Regions from separate parts of the Glaciibacter sp. 2TAF33 genome, predicted to be linked through region 3. Evidence: predicted binding sites of a transcription regulator. Region 3 holds the regulator's gene; each other region holds the start of a gene.

Region 1 (5,367 bases), on a different contig from region 3:
GACTTTTCGTTCTCCGGGCTGAAGACATCCGTCGCCCGCTGGGTGGAGCAGCGCCAGGACGCCGGCGAACAGGTTCCGGTCGGAGACGTGGCTGCGAGCTTCCGGGAAGCCGTCGTCGACGTTCTGCTCAGCAAGGCGCTTGCGGCGTGCGCCGACCTCGGTGTGCCCCGGCTGTTGCTCGGTGGTGGCGTGGTCGCCAATGCCCGGCTGCGCGAGGTGGCCAGGCAGCGAACGGATGCCGCCGGCATCGCGCTGCGGATCCCGCCACTCTCCCTGTGCACCGACAACGGCGCCATGATCGCGGCGCTCGGCGCCCAGTTGATCATGGCCGGGCATGGCCCGTCCACCCTCGCATTCGGGGCTGACTCGACACTGCCGGCGACCGATATTCAGTCATAGAGCGCGATGCAGGGCCAAGAGCGATATTCTGGCGGCATGACAGACCCTAACCTGCCGAACCACGCCCCCGCTCCCGCTTACCAGCCGTACGGCCAGCAGCCATACGGCCAGCAGGCCGGACCCGCCAAGTACAACGTTCTCGCCATCGTGTCACTGGTGTCGGCGTTCTTCATCTCCCTGGTGGCCATCATCACCGGGCACATCGCGCTGGGCCAGATCAAGAAGACCGGCGAGCAGGGCCGCGGCCTCGCCATCGCTGGGCTCGTGCTCGGCTACGTCGGATTCGTCGGAGGACTGGTTGTCGGAATCGTCATCATCGCGCTCATCGCGTCCAACCCCGACGCCTTCAACACCGTGAACTCCTGACGCCCGGCCCTCGCTTCGCCTGAGTGGAAAGGAACCAACTCCCATGAGTGATCCAACCAACCCCGACGTCCCCCGTAACCCTGACGGCCCAGACCAGCCTGTCGTGCCCGGTGTGCCGCCGGAAGTGCCCGACGTTCCACAGGCACCAGACGCGCCGGTGCCCGGCGTGCCGCTGGCACCCGAGGCACCAGGCGCCCCGCCGCCCCCGGAGGTCCCCGGTAACCCGGCCCGTACGGCCGGAGTCGACGAGGGCGGGGCAGTCCCACCGCCTCCCACCGGCGGAACGCCACCGCCACCGCCCCCGTTCGGCGCGCCGACCCCACCGCCCCCGCCGCCGTACGGGACGCCGGCGAACCAGCCCCCGCCCGCGTACGGGACACCGGGGACACCGCCGCCGGCGTACGGCGCCGCGGCGAACGCCCCCTACGGCGGCGCGCCGGCCTCCAAGCAGCCAGTGCTGAGCATCATTTCGCTGGTCGCCGGCATCATCGGCATCCTCGGGTTCCCCGTGGTGGCGTTCATTCCGATCATCGGCGGCATCCTCGGGCTCTTCATCCCAGCGGCTGCGGTCGTGCTCGGCTTCCTCGGCAAGCGGAAGGAGCCCGCGGCCAAGGGCTTCTGGCTGACCGGTCTCATCACGGGCTTCGTCGGCGTGCTGCTTGCGGTCATCAGCATCATCGTCTGGGGCATCATCCTCGCCAACATCGGTTCGTACTCCAGCACGTACTGATCCGCTTCCCGCACTGAGCCGCTCCGCTGGGCGGGCGCCGCAACCGACGGCGCTCATCCAGTGGAGCGAGCCAGCGCCTCTCACCACACCCGGAGGCCCAGCCTATGAACGGGCAGCAGCCTGAATCCTCGCCGCTGGCTGACGAGTTCGGCGTCGACCTCGTTCGTCGCCCGCGCCCCCCCGCCTCTGACGGGCAGCTTCCGTACGAGTCGACCGTCACCGCGCCGACGGTGTGGGTGCCGCATGTCTACACCGAGTCGGAGATGCGGGCGCTCGCCGAGCGGCGAGCGGTGTCGGCCACCGCCCTGGTGTTCGGACTCGTGGGTCTCGCCGCCGCCGTGTTCGGGGTCTGGGGCGCGCCGTTGTCGCTGATGGCGGTGGTCCTCGGGTTCGTCGGCCGGAACAAGGAACCGCTGGCCAGGGTGGTGTGGGGCTGGGCCATCGTGGCCGGCGTCGTGGGGCTGCTGATCACCGTCGGATGGATGATCTACAGCATTCAGGTGGCGCCGGGCCTCGGCCTGTGAAACGCGGGTTGGTTCATCGCGGTTCGTAACCTGCCGGGGAGAGCTCCCGGGCGATCAGGGTGCCCGGGTGGCCGGCACGTCGACCCGCTCAACGAGCAGCGTCGTGCGGCGCCCGGACACGCGGGTGAGGATGATCGTCGCCGACTCCGGACCCTTCGGTTTCAGGCGCACCCGCAGTGCGGCCGGGTCAACATCGACGCCACGTTTCTTGATCTCCAGGGTGCCGATCCTGCGTTCCTGCAGCGCCTGGCGAAGCTTGCGCTCCTCCGCGGGCAGCTCGTCGAGCACCCGGAACGTCGTGGCGAACGGGGTGGCGGCGCGGGTCGATGAGCTGATGTATGCGATGCCCTCGCTCAGCATTCCCGCGCCCATCGACCGGGCGAGGTCCCCGATCAGGCGGGCACGGATGACGGCGCCGTCGGGTTCGTGGAGGTACTCGCCGAGCCCAGCCACCGGAACGTCCTCGCTGTCCGCCGCGGCGGTCAGCTCGTGCATGCCGTCAGCGGCGACCAGGAGCGCCGCACGCCGCACGCCCACGCGGGCGAGCGGCCCGAACCACAGCGCCATCTCGACCAGGGTCCCGTCGACGGAGACCCACTGGGCTTCCGCCTCCGCCGGGATCTGGTCCCGGTCGTGGCCGGGGCCCAGCTTGATGCCGGTGGGCATCCGCTGCCCGAGGCCGAACGCGAAATCGAGGGACGGGGAGTAGTCGTCGGGGTTGGCCAGCCGGGAGGTGTTGGTGTGGCCGGCGGTGCGGCGGGCCGGGTCGAGCCAGGCTCCGTCGAAGCCGGAGAGGTCGACGCCCTCGGCGTCGGAGTGCACGACGGATGCTGACGCGAACGGGGCCAGGTTGTAGCTGGCCACGGCGGCCGTCACCTCGTCGGCGTCGACGGCCGTCACCCGCAGTTCCATCGCGGCCATGGCCATCGCGTCGCCGCCGATGCCGCAGCCCAGGTCCACGACGTTCGTGAGGCCCGCCCCGGAGAACCGGCCGGCGTGCAACGCTGCGACCCGGAGCCGGGTCGCCTGCTCGAGGCCGGCCTCGGTGAACAGCATCCGGCTGGCGAACTCCCCGAACTTGGTCTCGGCCTTGGCACGCAATTTGGACTGGGAGAGGACCGCGGAGACCAGGCCCGGGGCGTGGCCGGCCTTGCGCAGGTCGCTGACCGTACGCACCACATCCGCGGCCGACCGGTACGGCGGCAGGGAGTCGAGCAGCCGGAGCCCTTCGGGTGACAAGAGTTCGACGAGCTCGGAGCGGTCCATTCCGTCACGGTAGCACCGTTGCCTGGCGCCGCTGGTCTGGCACTCACGTTGCGTGAGTGCCAGATGGGGCCTAAACTCGATTTAGCACTCTCGACGTGAGTCTGCTAACCAAGTCTTAGCCAAGAAAGAGGTCAAACGTGTCGGTCTCCATCAAGCCGCTCGAGGATCGCATCGTTATCAAGCAGGTCGACGCGGAGCAGACCACTGCTTCGGGTCTGGTCATTCCTGACACTGCCAAGGAGAAGCCCCAGGAGGGTGAAGTCGTCGCTGTCGGCCCCGGCCGCATTGACGACAACGGGAACCGCATTCCGCTCGACGTCGCCGTCGGCGACAAGGTGATCTACTCCAAGTACGGCGGAACCGAGGTCAAGTTCGGTGGCGAGGACCTTCTCGTCCTCTCGGCTCGCGACGTGCTCGCCGTCGTCGTTCGCTAACTCGAACACAGCGTTTCACCCGAATCCCGGATGGCCACGGCCATCCGGGATTCGTGCGTTCCGGGGTGGATTCATGGGTTCGGCGAAGGCCATACGATGGAACCCATGCCAACCGATCCCGCGCCCGTCAGCGTGTCACGACCGGAGCGGAGCGAGCACAGCACCGGCCTGATCTACGCCGTCCTCGCCTACGGGCTGTGGGGCCTCCTGCCGCTGTACTTCCTGCTGCTGCTCCCGACCGGCGCGTTCGAGGTCGTGGCCTGGCGCGTGCTGTTCTCACTCGTCTTCTGCGCCCTCCTGATCACGGTGACCCGACGATGGCGCGCCATTATCGCGGTGCTGCGGAAACCGCGCGTGGTCCTGACCATGGGCCTGGCCGGCCTGCTCATCTACGTGAACTGGCAGACCTACGTGGTGGCGGCGCTGGACGGGCATGTCGTCGAAGCCGCGCTCGGCTACTTCATCAACCCCATCGTCACCGTGTTCCTGGGGGTGCTCGTGCTGCATGAGCGACTGCGCACCATCCAGTGGGTGGCCGTCGGCATCGCGATCGTCGCCGTCGTGGTGCTCACCGTCGGGTACGGTGCGCTGCCGTGGATCTCCCTCATGCTCGCCTTCTCCTTCGGGCTCTATGGGCTGCTGAAGAAGCGGGTCGGCAACGACGTGGACGCCGTCACCGGACTCACCCTCGAGACAGCGTGGCTCACCCCGATCGCCATCGTGCAGCTGATCGTTGTCGGCGGGGTCTCCGGCCTCACGTTCGGCAGCGTGTCGCCGTGGCACACCGTCCTCCTGCTGTCGACGGGCGTCGTCACGGCCGTGCCGCTCCTCTTCTTCGCCTCCGCCGCCCGTCGGCTGCCGCTCACACTCATCGGGCTCATCCAGTTCTTCGCGCCGGTGCTGCAGTTCCTGGTCGGCGTATTCGTCCTGCACGAGGACATGCCACCCGAACGCTGGGCCGGGTTCGGGCTGGTCTGGGTGGCGCTGATCATCCTCACCGTCGATATGATCGCCTCGGGTCGTGCGCCTCGGCGTGCATCCCTCGAACCTGCCGCCTGACCTCCCTTCCCTCCTCGCCCCTCGCCGAGAACGCACTTGTTGGGCTTATAAGCGAGGAATAAGCCCAACAAGTGCGTTTTCGCGGACGAAGCTCGTCACGGAAATGCGAAAGGACAGCAACGGATGCTTCGCATTACGCTCAGCGTGATCCTCTTCGTCGGCGCCGTGGTCGGATTGGCGGCCTGCACCGGCGACCCCACGCCGAGCGCCACACCGAAGGAGCAGGCGAGCGAATCGCCCGCGGTAGTGGCGTCCGGCGACGGGGTGCTCCGGATCGGCACGTTGTTCCCGATGAGCGGTGACGCGGCAGCGTCAGGAGCCGCCCAGGTTGCCGGGACGGAGCTGGCGGCACGGGAGATCGCCGAGCTGGTGGGATCCGGACTGCCCATCGAACTGGTGCACCGAGACTCGGCCGGCGACGTCACCGTCGCCCTGGCCGATTTCCTCGCCCGCGGCGTCGACGTGGTGCTCTGGGACGCCGGAAGCGTTCCGCCGACGGATGTCGCGGCATCCGTCGCCTCGACGCCGGCAGTCCTGCTCTCACTCGCGGACCTGGCCAACGGCGGCACTCCGGTTGCGCCGGGCGAGG
Region 2 (5,367 bases), on a different contig from region 3:
GTGAGGAACAGGCCCGCGATCGACGCTGCGTTGAGCAGCGCGGAGCGGGTGACCTTCACCGGGTCGTTGATGCCGGCGGCCAGCATGTCAACGTACTCACCGGTCGCGGCGTTGAGGCCGTGTCCGACGGGCAGGTTGCGCACCTTGTCCGCGACAACACCCGGCTCGAGGCCGGCGTTGAGGGCGATCTGCTTGAGCGGGGCGTCGATGGCGACGCGCACGATGTTCGCGCCCGTTGCCTCGTCGCCGACGAGGTCAAGGATGGCCTTGCTCTCGAACGCGGTCTTGCCGGCCTGGATCAGGGCGACGCCACCACCGGCGACGATGCCCTCTTCGACGGCAGCCTTCGCGTTGCGAACGGCGTCCTCGATGCGGTGCTTGCGCTCCTTGAGCTCAACCTCCGTTGCGGCGCCGGCCTTGATGACCGCGACACCACCGGCGAGCTTGGCGAGACGCTCCTGGAGCTTCTCACGGTCGTAGTCGCTGTCGGTGTTCTCGATCTCGCCACGGATCTGAGCAACGCGGCCGGCGATGGCTTCGGGGTCTCCCGAGCCTTCGACGATCGTGGTCTCGTCCTTGGTGATGACGACCTTGCGGGCGCTGCCGAGCAGGTCGAGGGTGACGTTCTCAAGCTTGAGTCCGACCTCCTCGGAGATGACCTGGCCACCGGTGAGGATGGCGATGTCCTGCAGCTGCGCCTTGCGGCGGTCGCCGAAGCCCGGCGCCTTGACGGCGACGGACTTGAAGATGCCGCGGATCTTGTTCACGACGAGCGTGGCCAGGGCCTCGCCGTCGACGTCCTCGGCGATGATGAGGAGCTGCTTGCCCGACTGGATGACCTTGTCAACGATCGGCAGCAGGTCCTTGATGTTGGAGACCTTCGAGTTGACGATCAGGATGTACGGGTCTTCGAAGACCGCTTCCTGGCGCTCGGGATCGGTCACGAAGTACTGCGACAGGAAGCCCTTGTCGAAGCGCATACCTTCGGTGAGCTCGAGCTCGGTGCCGAACGTGTTCGACTCCTCAACGGTGACAACACCTTCCTTGCCGACCTTGTCGATCGCCTCGGCGATGATCGCACCGATGGTCTCGTCGCCGGCCGAGATGGATGCGGTGGCCGCGATCTCTTCCTTGGTCTCGACCTCTTTGGCGTTCGCGATGAGCTCAGCGGTGACGGCCTCGACGGCCTTTTCGATGCCGCGCTTGAGGCTGATCGGGTCAGCGCCGGCTGCGACGTTGCGCAGGCCTTCGCGAACCAGCGCCTGGGCCAGAACGGTCGCCGTCGTGGTGCCGTCGCCGGCTACGTCGTCCGTCTTCTTGGCGACCTCTTTGACGAGCTCCGCGCCGATCTTCTCGTATGGGTCGTCGAGTTCGATCTCCTTGGCGATGGACACGCCATCGTTGGTGATCGTGGGGGCGCCCCACTTCTTTTCCAGGACGACGTTGCGTCCGCGCGGGCCGAGTGTGACCTTGACCGTGTCGGCGAGGATGTTCAGGCCGCGCTCGAGGCCACGACGGGCCTCTTCGTTAAAAGCAATGATCTTTGCCATGTGTGTTTCTCGTCCCTCCCGGACGTTCCAAAACTGTGATGGATTAGCACTCAAAACGTGAGAGTGCCAAGAACGATTCTGGCACTCTCGGGTCGAGAGTGCAAGTGAGGGTCGCCGGGCTCCTCGCCCTGTCGCCGCCGGTCAGGGCACGAGTTCGACGGAGCCCTGTTCGCTCGGCACCAGCTCGATCCAGGTATTGCCCGCGGCCAGCCGGATGGTCACGCCGTGGTCGTCGACGAGGCGGATGCGTGAGCCTTGCGCGCCCTTGCTCCAGGTCGCGTGCACGCTCTTGCCCCCGGCGGACACCCAGGCCTCCCCCGAGCCGATCATTGTGGTCTTCGGAACCTCGCCGTAGCGCCAATCGATGCCGACCCGCAGCACGACGACATTGGTGGCGCGCAGTTGGGCGCCGGAGGCGTCGAGGTCGGGCGCACCCTCCTGCGATCGCAGGTAGGCCGCCGCCGGAGCGTCCCAGGTCCAGTTGGGCCAGCGGGCATCCGAGAACACCGTCTTGATTGTCGTGACCGGGGTGCCGTCGACGCCGGCGGATGCCGCGGCCGCGGTCGCCGAGTACGCGAACTGTTGCGCCGGTGCCGGCAGGTCAGCGTGTCGCGCCACGAGTTCTGAGGCTTTGACCACCACGTCATGCGGCGATTCCCAGTCGTCGGCGCGGTAGAACGCCCCGGTGTCGTCGTAGTCGAACACCGCGTTCACCAGCCCGGTCGCCTGCATCATCCCGACGAACTGCTCCTGCCCCCCGGAGTACGCCACAACACCGCCGAACGGGGTGATGATGTCGGGGTCCATCGGACGGATCGACCGGATCGGCCCGAGCAGGTCGGGAATGTCGGACTGCCAGACGGCGACGTAGCGGGTGATCCCACCCTCCACGAGTTCCTCGAAGACGAGGTCGGTGCGCTCCAGCGCCAGTTGCGGTCGGGCCGCTTCGTGGTTGTCGATCTTCACCGCGAGCGACGGATGCGCCGCACCTCCGGCGGACACGCTGGTTCCGCGGAGCGGCGCCAGTTCGGTTGGTTCCGGCGCCACCCAGGCCGGCTCCTCGGCCTCTGCGGACGGCGATGTCGTGATGGCAGGCGGTTTCTCCGCTGTGCAGCCGGACAGGAGCAAGGCGGCCGGCATCATCACGGCCAGGATGGTCACGGCGAGTCGGCCGGATCCCCAGGAAGACGTAGTCACCTTGGACACACTAACGCCGCCCGGCGGACCGGACGGCGTCGGGCAGGCGCGGCGCCTGCATGCTGTGCGTGCTCAGACCGGACGAACGGCCTCGGCCTGCGGCCCCTTGGCCCCGGTGCCGACCTCGAATTCGACCTGCTGGCCTTCCTCGAGAACCTTGTATCCGTTCATGTCGATCGCCGAGTAATGGACGAAGACGTCTTGCCCTCCATCGACGGTGATGAAGCCGAAGCCTTTTTCAGCGTTGAACCACTTGACGGTTCCGTTCGCCATTGTTTCTCCCCAATGCTGTGTGATAACAGCCAGGCCATTGCCTGTGCTGAGACCAGATACTAGCGAAGCACCGGCATCCGTTAGGGGAATTGACGCCCGGAAATGTCGCGGTATGACAACGATTCGACGTGGCTCGTGAGCGCCGACCGGAACGGGGAGTGACTCACGCGTGCCGGGGCCGTTCGCGGCGTGGCCCTATACCCCGTTCCCACCGCTCGTGTGAGTCCTTGCGATCAACTCATTCACGCTTTAGAGTCGCGAACGCGGGGCAACGATGCCACACCGCGGCGTCGAGTTCTGTGTGCCGAGCAGCGCAGCTGGAGGAGACAGCCATGGGTATCACGGACCACGCCGCAGACGGAAAGAGGCGCAGGGTCAGCAAGTACAACCGGCGAGAAGCGATCGCCGGATATCTGTTCATCTCGCCGTGGATCCTCGGCTTCCTTATTTTCACGCTGGGGGCGATGATCTACAGCCTGGTCATCTCGTTCAGCAACTACAACCTCGCCACGAACTCGGCCCGGCCAGTCGGATTCAGCAACTACGCCAACCTCTTCGAGGACCCGAAAGTCGGGCTGTCGCTCGGCAACACCCTCATCTACGCGTTGATGGCCGTACCGCTGGAAATCATCTTCGCTCTCTTCCTCGCCATGCTGCTCAACCGCGTCGGCCGGGGCGCCGGATTCTTCCGCACCCTGTACTACCTGCCGAAGATGACCCCGTCGGTGGCGACCGCGGCAGTGTTCCTTCTGCTGCTCAACGGCAACACGGGGGCGATCAACCAGGGTCTGGCTTTCTTCGGTATCGAGGGTCCGCAGTGGCTGGTCGACCCGGCCTGGGTGAAACCGTCCATCGTGCTGATGACGTTGTGGGGTGTCAGCGGCACCATGGTGATCTTCCTGGCGGCGCTCAAGAACGTGCCGCGGGACCTGTACGAGGTGGCCTCCCTCGACGGCGCCGGTCCGGTGCGCCAGTTCTTCACCATCACCGTTCCGATGATCTCCAGCGCCATCTTCTTCAACGTCATCGTGCTCACGATCGCCGCCCTCCAGGTATTCGACCAGGCCTACCTGTTGTTCTGGCGGGATCAAAGCAACGCATCGCCTGAATCGTCGTTGTTCTACGGTGTGTACCTCTTCCAACAGGCCTTCCGGCAATTCGATTTCGGCTTCGCCGCAGCGATGGCCTGGCTGCTGTTCATGATCATCATGGTGATCACCTTCATCCAGATGAGGTTCGGCAACCGCTTCGTCTACTACGAAGGAGACAAGGACTGATGCCTGTCACCCAGTCATCCGCTGCCGCACCCGGGCTGGAAGCACAGGTCGTCGGCGTTGAAGCCCTCGGCGGCGACACGCCTCCGCGCGCGAGAAACAGGCACTGGTACCGACCGCAGGGCCTGGTCGGCCGGATCGTCCTCTGGTTCCTGCTCATCGGGTTCGGGCTGCTGTTCCTCTATCCGTTCGGGTGGCTGCTGGCTGCGAGCCTGAAGCCACGCGGGCAGGTCTTCGACAATGCACTCTGGCCCCAGACTTTCGCGTTCGAGAATTACGTCGAGGTGTTCAACCAGTTGCCGCTGCTGAGCTGGATGTTCAATAGCATCGCGATTGCGCTCCTCGCCGCCGGATTCGTATCCGTTTCAAGCTCGGTGGTCGCGTTCGGGTTCGCCTATTTCAAATTCCCGGGGCGCGGGCTGCTGTTCGGCGTGGTGCTGGCAACCATGATGTTGCCCGGTGCCGTGACGATGATTCCGCAGTACCTGATCTGGAACAACCTCGGCCTGGTTGGTACCTGGGTACCGCTGTTCGGAATGAACTTGTTCGGGTCGGCGTTCTACATCTTCCTGCAGCGACAGTTCTTCCTCGGGCTGCCGCGGGAGTTGTTCGAGGCGGCCCGCATCGACGGGGCCAGTTATTGGGGACTGTTCCGGCGCATCGCCATGCCCTTGTCGATCCCATCGTTCATCATTGTTTTCGTCTTCGAGTTCCAGGCCAGCTGGAACAACCTACAGTCCGCGTTGATCTATTTGAACGCGGGCAGCGTCGAAGGTTTCACAGCGCCGTTGGGTATCGCCTATGCCATGACCAAGTACAGCCCCACCAATGGCGGCCACGGCGACTACCAATACGTCATGGTGGCGTCGCTGCTGGTCACCCTGCCGATGCTGATCATCTTCGCCTTCGGCCAGCGCTACTTCATCGAGGGTGTGGCCACCCAGGGCCGAAAGGGGTAGCGAGCAGCGGCATCCGCTCGCCCTCGACGAAAACCGCCCGTGCCCCCGGGCCGGCAGGCGCCGGTCCCGTGCCTCGGCAGCCTAGGCGCGGGGAAACCCACCGGGCACCCGAAA
Region 3 (5,367 bases):
AACCGCGATGCCCAGCGCCCTCCCGCTCGGCGACCCCGCACCACCGGACGGGCTGCTTCCGGCCAGCACATCCGTCGGCGCCGCCGAACGCGACTTCGGCGTCTACCTGCACGTGCCGTTCTGCCGGGTGCGCTGCGGTTACTGCGACTTCAACACCTACACCGCCACCGAACTCCGCGGTGCCAGGCAGAGCGACTACGCCGGCCAGGCTGTCCTCGAGATCCAGGCCGGCGGTCGGATCCTGACCGACTCCGGCCTGGCCGCGCGTCCCGCCTCCACCGTCTTCTTCGGCGGCGGAACCCCCACCCTGCTTCCCGCCGAGAACCTGGTCCGGATGCTCGACGCCGTGCGTGGCACCTGGGGGCTCGCGCCGGGCGCTGAGGTCACCACGGAGGCGAACCCCGACTCCGTCGACGCCGCCTACCTCGCCGAGCTCGCCGGTGCCGGCTTCACCCGGGTGTCGTTCGGGATGCAGTCCGCGGTGCCGCGCGTTCTCGCCACCCTCGAACGCACCCACGACCCGGCGCGGATTCCGCTGGTCGTGCAGTGGGCGCGGGACGCCGGACTCGATGTCAGCCTCGACCTGATCTACGGCACGCCGGGGGAGACCCTGGAGGACTGGCGCACCAGCCTGGAGCACGTCATCGCCCAGCGCCCCGACCACGTCAGCGCCTATTCGCTGATCGTGGAGGACGGCACCAAGCTCGCCCGCCAGATCCGGCGCGGCGAGGTGGCGGCGGTCGACGAGGACCACCAGGCCGACCTCTACGAACTGGCCGACGAGCTGCTCGGCGCGGCCGGTTACGGCTGGTATGAGGTGAGCAACTGGGCAACGGATGCGGCGCATCGGTCCCGGCACAACCTCGCCTACTGGACCAGCCAGGATTGGTGGGGCGTCGGGCCGGGCGCGCACAGCCACGTCGGCGGCGTGCGCTGGTGGAACGTCAAACATCCGGCCGCGTACGCCGACCGGGTGCTGGCAGGAGTGTCCCCGGCCGCCGGGCGGGAGACCCTCGACGCCGCCACCCGGGAGACCGAGCGGGTGCTGCTGCGCAGCCGGATCCGTGACGGCATCCCCGTCGCCTCGCTCACCCCGCGGGGCCGGACCGAGGTGGCCGGGTTGATCGCCGACGAGCTCGTCGACGCCCGGGATGCGCTGGCCGGCACGATCCGGCTGACCCTGCGCGGGCGCTTGCTCGCCGACGCCGTGGTACGCCGCCTGCTCGCCGACTGACCAGCCCGCCCCGTACGCGTCACCCTGCGCGTCGGCCGCCCCGCGCGTCGCCCGGCCGCGTCGCCCGCACTACGTACCTCACCCCGGCGCTGCCCCGTTCGTGCTGGCTCCCGTCAGCGGAATTCGCGGAGTCCTTGCCATCCCTGGGAGCGAAGGCGGCGTTCAACACGCGCAACGAGTTCCTCCGGGGCCTTCAGATCGGCGTTGGTGTATTGCAGGACCTTCCAGTCATAGTCCTCGAGCCGCGCCAACCGGGTGATGTCGTAACGCCATTGGCGCTTGTCAGTGCGGTGATGATCGCCCTTGGTATTCGAGCAGCAGCTTGTAGTCGGGGTATACCAGGTCCCCGCGGGCGAGGAAGCGTCCGGCAGGGTCGAATATCTCGCGGTTGCATTCCGGCTCGGGGAGCTCTGAGAGGACGATGATGACGCGCAGGATCGACTCGCGTGGCGACTCAGACCGAGTCCGAAACAACGGCAGTGCCGCCCGGACCAGCGCCCGGCCGCGGCGACCCGGGTACGCGGCCGCGGCATCCGTCAATTCGGTAATCGTGGCATACGGATGCCTCCAGTGGACCAGGTAGTCGCCGACCGCCACGAGCTCGAGCAGGGACAGGTGCGCAGAGAGGTCCAGCCAGGTGCGCACGGGCCCAGTGAGCTGGATTCCGCCCAGGGACCCGACGTCGTTCTGCAGGATCACGAGCCGGTGCCCCGTCACCCCGCGGATGTCCACCGCGGGTTGGCGCTGCAACAGCGACATGCAGCGGCCGCGGTGACTGCAGCCGCAGCGGGACCGGCAGCCGCAAGAGTTGCGCTGCTGTGGCGTGGCTGAAAAAGGCTGTCGGTGGGAGCCGAAGCTGGAGCGCTCGACAGAGCGACTCGGTATCGACGCTGGTCGTGGCGGCGCGAACGCCCCAGAACGGGCGCGCGAGGTCGGCGCCGCTGAGCCGTGAACGGCCGAGGCCGGAGCGCGTCGCTGCGTTGAAAAGGAAGGGGCGACCGGTGTGGTCGTCGGGGAGGGGTATCCGCGGAGCCATGCGACGAGAGTGCCTGCTGTGCGCCCGTGCCGCTGGAATTCTCCACGGTCTGGCATCCGCAGTCCGCACGCGGGTGTGAGGAACGTATAACGCACGCTCATTCGCGGAACGAAGGTGCGTTATACGTACCTGATCGGGACGAAGGCGGCGGGGAGGCCAGCAGGTGACACGCCGCGCATACGGTGGGAAGGTCGTGTCGCCGCCCCTTGCGGATCAATTGGGTTGATCCGAAGGGGCGGGGCCCGAGCTGTCGACTAGCGCCGGCTCAGCTGACGAACTTGATCGCCAGCGGATAGGTGTATGCCTCACCCTTGTTCGCCGCGAGGGCTGCGATGATGCCGAAGACGATCGAGGCGATCCACACCAGGAACAGGATGAAGATCCCGATCAGCACCACGATCAGGATGCTTCCGACGATGTAGCCGATCAGCAGGGTGATCTGGAAGTTCAGCGCCGTGGCGGTGTGTGCGCGGATGAACGGCCCGCGGTCCTTGAGCACCAGGTAGCCGATGAGTGCCGGCAGGAAACCGAACAGGATTCCGCCGATGTGGATCAGCGTCGCCCACAGCTTCTCGTCCGACGGGTTCATCGCGGTCGGCGCCTGGTACGGGTTTGCGTTCTGGGGCGGGGGAGGTGCGTCGGACATTCAGACTCCTTCATCGGGCGCTCTTGCGAGCGCTGGCTCGGATGGGTGACGGGACGAGGACAGAGTAGCGGGAAACTACTTGATCAGGCGGAGGGCGAACGGGTAACGGTAATGTTCGCCGTCCTTCGCCTTCATGAAGCCGAGGATGGAGAAGATCACACCGACCACCCACAGCACCCAGACCAGCAGCGAGAACACCCCACCGATTCCGAAGGTGACCAGGGCCAGGAAGATCCCGATGATGTTGATCGCGACGTAGCCGATGACCAGCGTGATCTGGAAATTCAGCGCCTCCTTGGCCTCGACCTCGGTGAACCGTCCGCGGTCCTTGAACACCAGCCAGATGATGAGCGACGGCAGGAAGGACAGGATCCCGCCGAGGTGCGCGAACGAGGCCCACTGGCGGTCATCCGCCTCGGTGAGCGGAGGCGCTGCGACCGGCGCCTGAGGCTGGTACGGCTGCTGCGGTTGCTGGCCCATGCCCGGGTCCTGCGGCCCCGGTTGCGAATCGCTCATGATGGTCCCTTTCAGACGGTGGTGGTAGTCCGTTGCCTTACTTCGGTACATGCATAACGTAACCCTCCGAATCATCCGTTAGCAATGAGAACACGGCTAGAACTCGCGATATGATTAGCACTCAATGAGCCTGAGTGCTAACGACTGGTGGGTGGAAGGAGGCGGTCGTCATGGTGTCGGATCGAAGCCTTGAAGTACTGCGCGTCATCGTGCAGGACTACGTCGCCTCCCGGGAACCGGTGGGCTCGAAGTCCATCGTCGAACGGCACTCGTTCGGAGTGTCTGCAGCCACCATCCGCAACGACATGGCGCTCCTCGAAGAAGAGGAGCTGATCGCCGCCCCGCACACCTCGTCCGGCCGCATCCCCACCGACAAGGGCTACCGGATCTTCGTCGACCACCTCGCCGACCTCCGCCCGCTCACCCCGGCGCAGCGCCAGGCCATCGAAACCTTCCTCGGCCAGTCCACCGACCTCGACGAGGTGCTCGCCCGCAGCGTCAGGCTGCTGTCACAGCTCACCCACCAGGTGGCACTGGTGCAATACCCCTCACTGTCGCGCGCCCGGGTGCGCCACATCGAACTGGTGCAGCTCACCGAGACCCGGGTGCTGTCGGTGCTGATCACCGACTCCGGCCGGATCGAGCAGCGCGTCGTCGACCTGCCGCACCCGGTCGACGAGGAGGCGCTGGGCGACATTCGGGCCCGGCTGAACGTGTCCATCGGCGGCACGACCATGGCGGAAGCTGCCACCGCGCTGCAGCACGCCGGTGGCCTTGTCCCGCCACGGCTCTCCGAGGTGGCCGGACTGATCGGTTCGGCACTGATCGAACAGGTCGGGGCCAACCGCCAGGACAAGCTGGTCATGGCCGGCGCCGCCAACCTGGTGCGCACCGAAGAGGACTTCACCGGAAGCATCTACCCGGTGCTGGAGGCGATCGAGGAACAGGTGGTGCTGTTGCGCCTGTTCGACGAGATGGCCATCGACCAACACGGGGTCTCGGTGAGCATCGGACGTGAGAACGCCTCGTTCGGGCTGGGAGAGACATCCGTTCTGACCAGCGGATACACCCAGGCCGGCGGCGACAAGGCCCGGCTCGGTGTGCTGGGTCCGACCCGCATGGACTATTCCAACAACATGGCGGCCGTTCGCGCGGTCGCCCGGTACCTGTCACGCTTGCTTGGCGAGAATTGACCTTCTCCCGAATTCGGAACACACACAAAGCACCATCCAGATAGCACTGAGGAGAGCCGCTTTTGGCTGACCATTACGAAGTACTCGGCGTTTCGCGCGACGCCTCGATCGACGAGATCAAGAAGGCGTACCGCCGGCTGGCTCGCGAACTGCACCCCGACGTGAACCCCAGCGCCGACGCGTCAGAGCGGTTCAAGACCGTCACTCACGCCTATGACGTGCTCAGCAACCCGACCCAGCGCCAGCAGTACGACCTCGGCGGCCAGGGCGGCGGAGGATTCGACGGCGGCAACTTCGGCAACTTCGGCGACATCTTCGAGACCTTCTTCGGCGGTGGCGGCGGCTCCAGCCGCGGCCCCCGGTCGCGCCGGGAGCGCGGCCAGGACGCGCTGATCCGGGTGGAGGTGGACCTCGACGAGGTCATCTTCGGCACCCACCGCGAGATGGAGGTCGACACGGCCATCGTCTGCGAGACCTGCAACGGCACCTGCTGCCAGCCGGGCACCGGACCGGTCACCTGCGACATCTGCCACGGCACCGGCAGTATCCAGCGCGCCGTGCGCTCCCTGCTCGGCAACGTGATGACGTCGAGCCCCTGCGGCACCTGCCGCGGCTACGGCACCATCATCGCCACCCCGTGCGTCACCTGCCAGGGCCAGGGCCGCATCCGCGCCCGCCGCACCGTTCCGGTGGACATCCCCGCCGGCGTCGACACCGGCCTCCGGCTCCAGATGCCGGGCAG
Region 4 (5,367 bases), on a different contig from region 3:
ACAGGCTCAAGGCGAGGCCGCCGGCGCAGCCCCAGAAGGCCACCACCAGCAGCGCCGCGACCACATCGCTGGGGCGGTGCCACTGGTTGGCCAGCGTCGAGACTCCGGCCAGGACGGTGAACGCTGTCCCCCAGGCCGCGACAGTCGGTCGTGATCGGGGGCTCGAGACGAGGAACACCGCGAGCGCCGACGCGGCCGCGACCGTTGTATGCCCGGACGGGAATGAGTTGCCTGCATAGCCCTCGACGCCGAAGTCGGGACGGCTGAGGATCACATATTTCAGCAGCTGGGTGGTCGCCGCCGCCGCGCCCGCGGCTCCGAAAGCGATCAGGAGTCCCAGCCAGTTGCGGCGGACGAGCGCGACGACGATGGTCAGCACGACTCCGATGACGCCGGACACCGTCGGCAGGGCGTCGAGCAACTGCTGCGCAAAGGGCGCCACGCTGCGCCGGCCGAACTCGGCGCCGTCGTACGCGAGCTGGTCCACGAGCTGTCCGTCGTGCGTGCGAACAAAGAACAGGTAGAGCACGATGAACACCGCGACCGAAGCGGATGCGGCCAGGAGGAAGACAAGAGGACGGATCATCGGGTGGGCACGCACCCTTCCACCTTCGCACAGGCTGCTGGGAGACCCTCCCGACATAGCGAAGGACCCGGCAGCTTCATCGGCTCCCGGGCCCTTCTCATCGGATTCGCATCCGGTGTTGATCGTTAATCTACGCCGATTCGCGTCGATCGCAAGGGGTTGTTTCAGACCAGGGCGAGAACTATCTTCCCGCGAAGATGTCCACGAGCAAGGTGGCCGTACGCGTCTCGCACGCGCTCCAGCGGATACACGGTGTCGATCGGGAGCACGATCTCGCCAGAGGCGACCAACGCGGCAACGACGCCCAGGTCGCCTGAGGTCGCGTCCGCACCGCCGATGTTGGTGATCCCGGCGTCCTCTTTGTGGCCGCGGGCGGCGATGGTGTTGATCCGGTTCCCTGGCACGCCCAGTTTCAGGGCGGCGTCGATCGTCGCCGGACCGTGGTTGTCGAGTGCCGCGGTGAGGCGCGGCGCGACCTTCCGAAGCCGGTCGACGAGGCCCTCGCCGTATTCCACCGGGATCACCCCGATGCTGCGCAGGAATTCGTGGTTGGCCGGGCTCGCCGTGCCGATGACCCGGGCGCCGGTGCGGAGCGCCAGCTGGGCAGCGAGCACGCCGACGCCGCCGGCCGCCGCGCTCACCAGCACAGTGTCGTGACTGCCGAGTCCCAGCGAGTGCACGCTGGCCCATGCCGTGCGCCCGGCGATGTCGAGGCATCCTGCGGTGTCGAAATCGAGTGCGTCCGGCATCCGGAGGAGCGTGTCGGGGTCCGTCACCACGAAGTCGGCCTGCGCGCACATCCGCTTGCCGCCGAACACCCGATCGCCGGCGTCGATGCCTGTGACGCCGTTGCCCACCTGGTCCACCACCCCGGCGAAGTCGTTCCCGTTCCCGCATGGCGGTGTGGCGTTGTACCGCGCGGCAGCCGGGCCGCCGTTCATGATCTTCCAGTCGACGATGTTCAGGCCGGCACTGTGCACCCGTACCCGGACCTCACCCGGACCGGCCTGGATCGGCTCATCGTCGACGACGCGCAGAACCTCGGTGCCACCGAACTTGTCGAAGCGAACGTAGCGTGCCATGCGCCCAGCCTAGACAGGTGCGAGCGGATGCCGCTCCTCCAGTTTTCCAGGTCGTGCCGGTCGCGGGCGGGGCCAGCGAGGACCCGGCTCTGGTGTTCGCTCAGGGCTAACGGTGTGTTGTGCAAGCATACTTGGCACTCTCGATCGACGAGTGCTAAATTAATCACAGTTGAGTCACCTCGACTCAACTCTCTAAACGAGTGCGAGTCGGGCCGGTCGGCCCGAAGAAAGCGAGTACAACAATGGCCATGAATTTCGACCCGTTCCGTGACCTCGACCGCATCGCCGGCGCGTTGATGGACTCGCGTGGGCCCCGCCTGATGCCGATGGATCTCTACCGAGAGGGCGACGTCTACATCCTGAGCGCAGACCTCCCCGGCATCGACCCGGGTTCCGTCGACATCGATGTGGACGGCCAGCTGCTGACCATCCGTGCCGAGCGCACCCTCGCGAACCATGAGGGTGTGAAGTGGCTCACCCGGGAACGCCAGGCCGGGTCGTTCCTGCGCCAGCTGAACCTGGGCCAGGGAATCGACATCGAGAAGATCGCCGCGAGCTACGACAACGGCGTGCTCAGCGTCTCGATCCCGGTGACCGAGAAGGCCAAGCCGCGCAAGATCGAGGTCACCTCAAGCGCTGAAGCGAACACGGTGACGGTGAAGGAGGGCGAGCACCAGATCACGAAGTAGACCGGGTGCCGCCAGCGAGCCTGCCGCGATGCGTCGCGGCAGGCTCGACACCTGCCAGCCCCCGTAGTGGGGCGTGGCGTACACTCAATGTTCATAAAGGCATGATCGAATAATGGTTAGTACCGTTAGTGCGCGCGCCGCAGAGTGCGTACTTACCAACGAATGGAAGCTCCGTGAGCAACCGAACGGCCGAGTATCCCCGGCCGGACCATTTCCTTCTCCACCTCAGTGACACGCACCTCCTCGCTGGTGAAAACCGGCTGTACGGTGCCGTGGACAGCACCAGGCACCTCGCCGAATTGTTCGACGAGCTCGAAGCCTCCGGCGGGCGCCCCGAGGCCATCGTCTTCACCGGCGACCTCGCGGACCGTGGTGAGCCGGGCGCCTACGACCGCTTGCGCGAGATCGTCGAGCCGGCCGCGGAGAGGCTGGGCGCCCAGGTGATCTGGGTGATGGGCAACCACGACGACCGGGCGGCGTTCCGCGCGAACCTGCTCGACGAGTTGCCGACGACGAACCCCATCGACGACGTGCAGGACATCAACGGCTTGCGCGTCATCACGCTGGACTCTTCCGTACCCGGCCACCACCATGGCGAGGTCAGTCCGGAACAACTGGACTGGCTGGCGAGCGAACTGGCCGTGCCGGCCCCGGATGGGACCATCCTCGCCATGCACCACCCGCCGGTGCCGAGCGTGCTTGACCTGGCGGCATCCGTTGAGTTGCGCGACCAGGCTCAACTGGCCCAGGTCCTGCGCGGCACCGATGTGCGCAGCATCATCGCCGGGCACCTGCACTACTCGTCGACCGCGACATTCGCCGGGATTCCCGTGTCGGTCGCCTCGGCGACCTGCTACACCCAGGACCTGAACGTGCCGGTCGGCGGCACCCGCGGCCGTGACGGCGCCCGCGCATTCAACCTCGTGCACGTCTACCCTGACACGGTGCTGCACTCCGTGGTGCCGCTCGGCTCCTACCCGGCGCTCGACTACATCGATCCGGATGAGAGCCAGCGCCGCCTCGCGGCCGCGGGCACGCAAATCAGGCCGGCGGGTACGCTTCCGGCATACCGGGAGCCACCCATGACCCGCCCGATCCGAGTTCTGCACTGACCGAACCCGAGATCGACGCCTGCCTGGCGAATTGGCGTTCGGCCAGGGCTTGGTTGCGCTGGTCCTGGAACTCGTGCTCCCACGGCGCCGGGAACGGGAAGTATCGCTCGAGGAACTCGGTGACCGCGGTGCGGCGCACGTCGTCGGAGATCTCGGGGAAGCTGCCGTCGTTGAGGCAGAACATGTCCTGGTCACGACGCTTGCCGAGCCGTTTCATCTGCCGCAGCGCCACCCGCAGGGTGGTTTCGACGTACATCGAGCGCGCCTGGGTCTGGGCGACCGCTCGGCCGGTCATCAGCGCGTAGTAGTGGTAGAACGAGTTCGTGACCGAGATGTCGGTCGCGGAGCGGAAGCGGCTCGCCGCGGTGCGGGCGAAGTCCTCGGGGAACTCACGCTCCATCTCCTGGAGCACACTCTTCCGCAGCGGAGCCGCGGTGTGCTCGAGGTGACGGGTGGTGACCTTCCCGAACCGCTGCCGCAGCAGGGCCCGGTTCACCCGGGCCGCGTTCTCGAAACCGCTCCGCGACGGGTCGTTCTCGCCCAGCCCGATGCGAGTGGATGCCTCGATGAATTTCGTCACGCCGCCCGGCGAGAAGAACAGCTCAGGTCCAACGGGACGCCCGAAGAACATGTCGTCGTTGGAATACAGGAAGTGCTCGGCCAGTCCCGGGATGTGGTGCAGCTGGCTTTCGACGGCGTGCGAATTGTGCGTCGGCAGAGCGCTGGTGTCGGTGAAGAAGTCGGCGCTCCGCATCAGCGTGACCCGCGGGTGGTCGGCCAGCCAGGCCGGGGCCGGCGAGTCGGTGGCGATGAAAATCCGCCGCACCCACGGCGCGAACAGGTACACGCTGCGCAGCGCGTATTTGAGTTCGTCGATCTGACGGAACCGCGCCTCCGACTCGTCGCCCTCGCCCACGACGTAGGCCTCCATGCGCTTGGCGCGCTCGCGCTGGAAGTCGGTGGACGACCCGTCGACCCAGGAGAACACGAGGTCGATGTCGAAGCTGATGTCGCTGGCCAGGTCGTCGAACATGTTCTGCAGTGTGCGCCAGGAGTGGCCGTAGAGCTCGACCGAGGTTTCACGGGCCTCCGAACGCGGCAGCCGGGTGCGCATGAGCGCGTTGACGACGGGGGCGATGATCTCCTCGTCGCCGAAACGCCAGAGCTCCAGTTGGAACGCCGTCTCCGCGCCATAGCGCAGCCGGCCGATCGGTTCGATCCGGGGCCGGTAGACCCGGAAAACGGATGCCTTCCGGTGCAACTGCAGGCCACCGTCGGCGAGGAGGGCCGGCTGGCCGGGCTTGCCGGTGGCTAGATCGAGGGGGCGCAGGTAGAACGGCTCATTCGCGAACGCTTCGGCCAGGACTTTGGAGAGCTTCTTGCGGCCCTTCCGGTCGACCGCGATGACCGGCCGGCCGCCGTCGCCGCGGACCAGGAGGAAGTCTATGTCGGCACGTTCCAGGGCGCCTCGCACCGCCAGCAGGTCCTTGATCATGGACTCCTGCGGCGTGAAGTGACCGTTGATCAGCGCGATCTCGCCTTTACGCACGACGACGTCGTCGCGGTCGAAGCGGCGAGTGCGGGCATCCGGGGTGACCAGGACGAGCTCCGGTTCGCGGCTCAACGACAGGAGCGGCATCGCGGCGGTGTCCAGGGTGATGGAGGCATCCGCCTGCCGGTCACCGGTCGGGTCGTACGCCTCGCCGTCCGCCGTCTGCGGGGCGCCGGCGATGGATTCGGGACGGAGTTCGCCTGATGCGTTCGATCGATCGATTATTGCCATGATCCTCCTCGGGAAATCGGGTCACCTGTTCGTGAGGTAACCACGTCGGACCCCGGTGAGTGCGTCCGCTTTCGCGGACGCCCGCGCTGCTTGTGCTTTCGGCGCTGAGGGCTGG

The links. The regulator HrcA, encoded in region 3, represses chaperone genes, less so after heat shock. The targets are predictions, from matches to a motif close to TTNGCACTCGNNNNNNNCGAGTGCNAA.
Region 1: a site for HrcA is predicted at 3,322-3,348, ahead of groES (co-chaperone GroES). Genes of this name have one in related genera too.
Region 2: a site for HrcA is predicted at 1,594-1,620, ahead of groL (chaperonin GroEL). Genes of this name have one in related genera too.
Region 4: a site for HrcA is predicted at 1,800-1,826, ahead of AB4Y94_RS07900 (Hsp20/alpha crystallin family protein). Genes of this name have one in related genera too.

The regions. Positions count from the first base shown of each region.
Region 1 covers NZ_JBFRFS010000009.1:170,198-175,564, forward strand. The annotation lists gene tsaD (tRNA (adenosine(37)-N6)-threonylcarbamoyltransferase complex transferase subunit TsaD) at 1-399, shown strand, start outside; gene AB4Y94_RS11485 (DUF4190 domain-containing protein) at 436-765, shown strand; gene AB4Y94_RS11490 (DUF4190 domain-containing protein) at 809-1,495, shown strand; gene AB4Y94_RS11495 (hypothetical protein) at 1,600-2,019, shown strand; gene AB4Y94_RS11500 (class I SAM-dependent methyltransferase) at 2,074-3,285, opposite strand; gene groES (co-chaperone GroES) at 3,423-3,719, shown strand; gene rarD (EamA family transporter RarD) at 3,825-4,778, shown strand; gene AB4Y94_RS11515 (ABC transporter substrate-binding protein) at 4,902-5,367, shown strand, end outside.
Region 2 covers NZ_JBFRFS010000013.1:128,660-134,026, reverse strand. The annotation lists gene groL (chaperonin GroEL) at 1-1,550, opposite strand, end outside; gene AB4Y94_RS14850 (DUF3048 domain-containing protein) at 1,692-2,747, opposite strand; gene AB4Y94_RS14845 (cold-shock protein) at 2,820-3,020, opposite strand; gene AB4Y94_RS14840 (carbohydrate ABC transporter permease) at 3,353-4,297, shown strand; gene AB4Y94_RS14835 (carbohydrate ABC transporter permease) at 4,297-5,253, shown strand.
Region 3 covers NZ_JBFRFS010000008.1:216,824-222,190, forward strand. The annotation lists gene AB4Y94_RS10285 (DUF1990 family protein) at 1-2, shown strand, start outside; gene hemW (radical SAM family heme chaperone HemW) at 8-1,234, shown strand; gene AB4Y94_RS10295 (hypothetical protein) at 1,517-1,993, opposite strand; gene AB4Y94_RS10300 (DUF4870 domain-containing protein) at 2,536-2,916, opposite strand; gene AB4Y94_RS10305 (DUF4870 domain-containing protein) at 2,992-3,432, opposite strand; gene hrcA (heat-inducible transcriptional repressor HrcA) at 3,603-4,625, shown strand; gene dnaJ (molecular chaperone DnaJ) at 4,688-5,367, shown strand, end outside.
Region 4 covers NZ_JBFRFS010000006.1:158,408-163,774, forward strand. The annotation lists gene AB4Y94_RS07890 (phosphatase PAP2 family protein) at 1-586, opposite strand, end outside; gene AB4Y94_RS07895 (NADP-dependent oxidoreductase) at 751-1,668, opposite strand; gene AB4Y94_RS07900 (Hsp20/alpha crystallin family protein) at 1,911-2,357, shown strand; gene AB4Y94_RS07905 (phosphodiesterase) at 2,531-3,469, shown strand; gene AB4Y94_RS07910 (stealth family protein) at 3,399-5,108, opposite strand.